2 regions of the Bacteroides sp. QWL-09 genome follow, and region 2 is predicted to be linked to the other one. Evidence: riboswitches for the same ligand, from Rfam matches in the RefSeq annotation. Region 2 holds a riboswitch; the other holds the start of a gene.

Region 1 (3,190 bases), 340 kb from region 2:
ATGGGATACTCCTATTCTATGTATCCATGGCGAGAAAGACTATCGCATCTTAGCAAACCAAGCCATGGCTGCATTCGATGCCGCAATTATGCGTGGTGTTCCGGCACAATTGCTGATTTATCCTGATGAAAATCACTGGGTACTTAAACCTCAAAATGGAGTCCTTTGGCAACGTACGTACTTCGAATGGCTCGATAAATGGTTGAAGCCTCAGGCAAAATAATAACAGATGAAAAAGAAATAGAAAGTTAAGTTTAATGATTTAACGAGTTTTTATTTCATCAAATAATTAGCCGATTTTTGTATCTAAGCATACAAAAATCGGCTAATTTCGTAATAGAGGACGTTCGAGCAATTTATCCTAAAGATCGGATGATCTGTTTATGCAGATCGATCCTCAAGCTTCCTTGATTCTTATTCCTTATAAGTTTTCTTTGAATATCGAATATGGGACCTCTCCTGTCCATGGTTTCGGTTGCTTCGCCCCAAATAAGAATAAGATGACTGAAGCCGTGTTGACCGTATTATTGGCTTCTTCGATGATAAATCCTTCTTTAATCTTTGCACCGGTAATGCCCCAAGGAACAATCATTTCATGCGTACTGACTCCTCCGTGTCCATATTCAAGGCCTCCATGATCTGATAGGAACATAAAATGAGTGTTTTGATATAAATCGTTTTGTTTTAGTCTATCAATAAGACTTCCGATCTCAACATCGGCTTCTTCAATCGAACGGATATACTCCGGAGACATCCATTTATACTTATGTCCGGCATGGTCGGTATGAACTGAATAGAGAAAGGTTAAGGTTGAGTTAGCTCGATTAGTCACTAGAAAGTTGAAGGCTTTATCGTAATTTGCACGATAGCCGTCTTCCTCTAAAAAGGAAATCTCATCAAAGTATTTCTTGTTGTATGGGTTGATGAGCGGAGCCCAATTGTAATAAAACGCTGTTTTGATCTCCGGCATCTGATCTTTTAAGACCTTAAAAACAGAAGGATAATACCCCTCATCGTCAGTCTCGATAGCCGGTAACTTGTATTTTGAGATCTCCCAAGAGTTATCCACTACCCCATGTTGTTCAGGTCCGCTACCGGTTAGATGACTAGTCCAGTTGGGCAAGGTCACCGAAGGCATGACAACACGAGTTTTAATCGAGAGTGCGCCTTGAGCCAACAATTTATCCAAATTGGGCGTGTTTGCCTTCTGAAAGCCTTCGACGCATATACCGTCTAAGCTAATCATAACAAGATGTTGGGCGATTTGTTTTGCTTTTTCCTTTTTACGAGTAAATGCTTTTATTGGCTCAGGCAGAGATAGTGCTCCTAACGTGATGGCACCGGCCAATCCTTCCTTAAGAAAATTTCTTTTTGAATGGTCCATAATAGATTTAAAATTAGTATTTGTGTGCGTTGGGTACGGACTCTTCTTTCTCGTACCAACGACAAATGTACAAAATCTATTTTAAAAGTAGTGTAAGGTTCAATCTTTATGTAGTCATAAGATGCTCAATCTTTTGAGGAGCAATTGGACTCTGTTGTACCCTATAAAAGCGCTTGTGGAAATGGAGTGTTATCTACAGCAATAACTTTTGATATCGGATGTTTTTACTATCTTTGCTACATGAATTTTGGTGTTACCCATTTCCATAATCTTCGAAATGAGTAATGAAAAGGGAATCAGGTGTAAGTCCTGAACAGACCCGCTGCTGTAAGCTCAACCAAAATCCGTATGCCATACTCATTACCACTGAAACATGGTCTCCCTTTTTTATAAAGGTTATAGAGAACATCTTTTGGGAAGGATGCATTCGGAAGAGTAAGTCAGAAGACCTGCCAAAATAGACGAAATAAGTTCCCGTGGACTGGAATATTATTCAACCTTTTTATTATACATTTATTTATTTACAACATGAAAAAGATTCATTTGTTAGCGATGTTATTCGCTATGCTTGGCTTTGTGGCTTGTAGTCACGACGATTTTGTGTCACAGTTAGCCACTGATTTGGAAGTCGATAACCTAGCATTCTCTTATGAAGGTGGTGAACAAAGCTTTTCTTTGACGAGTAATGAAGAGTGGTCGATGAACAGTCTGCCCGATTGGGTTACGGTAGTGGTTAAAGATGAAGTGGCTACCCGAAGTTTGAATTATGCCGAAGGAAATAAAGAGTTGACGGTTACAGTACAACCGAATGCCGATTATGCCGCACGTTCAACCGAACTGATCTTAACCTCTCTTTCCGGAAAATCACTTAATCTGAAGATTGAGCAGCAAAAGAAACCGGAGCTTGTGGGGTATTGGATTTTAAGCGAAGGGTATGCCGGCAAAGGAAATACGGAATTAGCATGGTACGATGTCGCGACCAAACAATTATTGAAGAAGCAATTTGTGGCAATAAACGGAACAGCATTGGGAGACACCGGCAACGATCTCAAAATTTACGGAAGTAAGATGTATTGTGTGGTGACAGGTCCTGGTTTTGGAGCAGCAGCCACCGAAGGGACCAATTATATTGAGGTGATCAATCCGGCCGATGGGAAGTCGATTAAGCGTATTCCCTTTGTTGATGCTAAAGGGGCGCCTGCAAAACCTCGTAATATCATTTTTGAAGGCGGTAAGGCTTACATCAGTAGCTATTCTAATGAAGTGGTACGTTTAGACACGTTGTCGCTGACTTTAGATGCTCATGCTGCATTGAGCGGTACTTTAGCCGAGAACCTTTGCTATAATGACGGTAAAATTTATGTCTGCAACTCCGGACAAGGAGAGGACAATAAGATCTCAGTTGTCGATCCGGGAAAGATGCAGGAAGATAAAGTGATTACCACAGAGAAGAACCCTACCGGCATTGTTTCAGCCGCCAAAGGAACGATCTATTTTAGCACCAATTATAATACTTATAAGCTCTTTAAATTGACTACAGCCAATGATCAGATTACCGAAGTTACAGGGCTAAAAGTAGGCAATATGACCATGATGAACGGTCAGCTTTATGCTTGCTCTTTTGACTGGACGTCTTATAAAGGGAGTTCTTATGTTTTAGATCCGGCAACAGATGCGGTGACGGAACTCGATTTTAACTTGAGTAGCGTTGGCATCGAAATGTTGATGGAATATCATATTGGTCAGATTAATGGAACAGACGATCTTTTCTTAACCGGTATGGGACAAGATGTCGTCATTCTTAAT
Region 2 (3,190 bases):
TATTATTGTTTTTATAGATTGCAATTAGCCAAATAGGTTGCAAAAATACGAAAAAGCTTTGAACTCTGTCCATAGTTCATGCAATATTTTGAGGAATACTAAGGACGATAGGTTGGCTTTATCCGATTGGAAACTCTTTTACATTTGTTTTTTTATAGATAAACATTTGTTTGATAGGTTTGTTATTTATAGTAAATATGATACTTTTGTTGGGGTAGCACTATTGGTTTTGATACTGTATTCTTTTGAATGATGAGCTTTTGCTTTTTACGGTTGTTGGGATGATGCTTCGTCTGATGTCTGTTTTTAGAAAAGTGTAAGTCTGTTATTACGTTTGATAACCAGATGGTTGTTGCTCCTCTTATGATCATTTATTGATTTTATTTTTAAGTATTTATTTAATAAAACGAAAAAATATGGTAACGCGCTATTTTTTATTTATTCCATTTTTATGCTTGATTTTTTTGCTGCAAGCTTGTAGCAATAATGATCCGGCGTGTAGTTCGACAACAAAAGTCTCTTTTTATATCACTGATGCACCCAAAAGCAAAGATGTGAAATTCTTACATTTAGATGTTCAATCGGTAGACTATTCGGTTTCGGGCGATGAAAAATGGGTGAATCTGGATATTCAACCTAAACAAATTGAATTGTTACAGTTTAATAACGGTAAGGATTCGTTGCTGTCGAATGTTAATTTGAATGAAGGGGAGAAAATCAGTCAGATCAGATTGGTGTTAGGGGATAATAGTACGATCACCTTGTCGGATGGTACGACTCAAAGCATTAAAATTCCTAGTGGACAAACGTCTGGGTTTAAAATCAATGTTCAATCGAATGTTGAGGTGACTAGTGGATATAAAGTGGTGATCGATTTCGATGCCCAACGGTCTATTGTGGCGAAAGGAAACGGCAGCTATTCTTTAAAACCGGTTATTCGAGCTTATATTGAGGCTAACTCTTCGTTTGTTGAGGGCTATTTGACTCCGGATAAACAACAAACTAAAGTTTTCACGGTCAACTCTGCAGGGGATACGATCTCAACCGTTTCGGATACGTTGAATAACAATTACTTTAGACTTCATGGCTTGTTCAGCGGGGCTTATAAGCTTGAAGTTCAGAACTTGGAGGATGGACGTATTGCAACATTACAAGAGGTGGTTAATGTGGTTGGAGGAACGAATGTTTCTTTAGGTAGCTTGGCTATCCCGGCTTATCCTGAAACTGCGCCGAACAATGAACAATAGATCATGAGTCATAAATAGCTGATAACGGTATGGGCAATTAACATAAACGATCGCTATATCTTACTGATGAAGGTGAATTAAGGAATCTAAATGGGATTCTTTAATTCACCTTTTTTTTATCTGCAATTGTGTTATTTATAAAAAAGAGTATCTTTGTGGCGTTTTGTTCCATGTGCCTCTTAAGCATAGGATTAAAAGGGAACGAAGTGTGAATCTTCGACGGTCCCGCCGCTGTAAACTCCTTTAATAGAAGTTGTTTCATTTCTGTTGCCACTGTTCGCTTGTTCGAATGGGAAGGCTGAAGCAACCGGAGAATAGTCAGAAGACCTGCAAAACAAAGCCTCCATCTAGCTTTCGAGGATAAAGCCGGAGAATGATGACTTTCCTTCTAACTCTATCAAGCGTTTTAAGTGGTCATGATCTCTTTCGACTTTCAATCGTTTCGATTGGTTTTATCCTTTTGTGTCTTGGGTGGCGTTTTGAAACTTATCTTGGATAAGATGGGTTTGTTGTGATGAGGATTATGATAGCTTTATAATTGAAATGAAAGATTGGGTTATGATTAAAAACAGGCGACTAGTAGCCGGGATTTTTATCTTGTTGAGTTATGGTTCGGTTGGGGCACAACGTGTCGATACAACCACTGTTCAGCACATTGATGAAGTGACGGTTAAGGCAGTTCGTATGCCTAAGCAGGTGATGGCACCGGTTCCTGTTCAGGCTTTTTCGGCCGATCATATCGAACAGCTTGGTTTGCAGAACATGGCGGATGCCGTTCGTCGCTTTTCCGGAACAACGGTACGTGATTATGGTGGCATCGGGGGACTGAAAACGGTTTCTGTACGAAGCTTGGGTGCTTATCATACCGGAGTAGCTTATGATCAGGTGGCTGTGAGCAATTGTCAGGCAGGGCAGATTGATATCGGTCGATTCTCCTTAGATAATGTAGGGATGGTTTCATTGGCGGTTGGTCAAAATGATAACTTGTTGCAGTCGGCAAGGTTGTATGCTTCGGGAGCGGTGTTGAGCATCTTGTCTGTTCGCCCGGATCCTAGTGAGGCAAAGAAATTTGGTTTTAAGGGACAGGTACGTGTGGGGTCCTTCGGACAAGTGAATCCTTATGTGCGGTTCACACAAAAGGTTGGGCAGCGTACTCTCCTTGCAGTGGATGGCGATTGGATGCGTGCCGATGGAATGTATCCTTTTACGTTGAAGAATGGGGCACTGGTCACTAAAGAGAAACGTGAGAACTCTGATATTACAGCGTGGCACACGGAGGCTAACCTTTATCACACGTTTAAGGCTCAGGCCAAACTGAATGTAAAGGCTTATTATTATAACTCGGAACGAGGGTTACCGAATAGTGTTGTGTATTATACTAGTGGTCGGAACGAACGTCTCTGGGATGAGAATTTTCTTTTGCAGGCGCATTATGAGAAGGTCTTTAATTCACGTTGGAAGATGCAGGCGCAAGCGAAATATGACTATTCGTGGAATAAATACGCGGACTTTAATGTGCAATATGAGAATGGGAAACAGATCGATGTTAACCGACAGAATGAATATTATGGATCGTCTACGTTGCTTTATCAGCCTTTGAAGGAGTTAAGCGTCTCTTTGGCACAAGATGTGGCTTATAATACGTTGGATAAAAACTCTAATATGCCGAATGAGATTAATCCGAGGCGGTGGACTTCTCTGACTGCACTTAATGCTCAGTTGGCATTCGAGCGGGTTACAGTGGTTGGCGGCTTATTGAATACATTCATTTCCAATAAAATACCGGATGGCCAGAAGGTCACTCAAAAATGCCTGACGCCTTCGGTATCGGTTTCTTATCGCCCTTTTCATACGGAATATTTAAATATTCGCGGATTGTATAAACAGAGCTATCGGGTGCCGGCTTTCAATGACCTTTATTATGAACGGTTGGGGAATACCGG

Evidence for each region. A riboswitch is a leader RNA that binds a small molecule or an ion and turns the genes downstream of it on or off. The one in region 2 is predicted to bind cobalamin.
Region 1: another riboswitch for cobalamin. It lies ahead of AC4PG5_RS03740 (DUF5074 domain-containing protein); the one in region 2 lies ahead of AC4PG5_RS05100 (TonB-dependent receptor plug domain-containing protein).

Annotation. Positions count from the first base shown of each region.
Region 1 is NZ_CM178748.1:951,026-954,215, reverse strand. It holds gene dpp5 (dipeptidyl-peptidase Dpp5) at 1-223, shown strand, start outside; gene AC4PG5_RS03745 (alkaline phosphatase family protein) at 422-1,384, opposite strand; cobalamin riboswitch at 1,616-1,855, shown strand; gene AC4PG5_RS03740 (DUF5074 domain-containing protein) at 1,913-3,190, shown strand, end outside.
Region 2 is NZ_CM178748.1:1,288,368-1,291,557, reverse strand. It holds gene AC4PG5_RS05105 (DUF4382 domain-containing protein) at 417-1,247, shown strand; cobalamin riboswitch at 1,394-1,596, shown strand; gene AC4PG5_RS05100 (TonB-dependent receptor plug domain-containing protein) at 1,791-3,190, shown strand, end outside.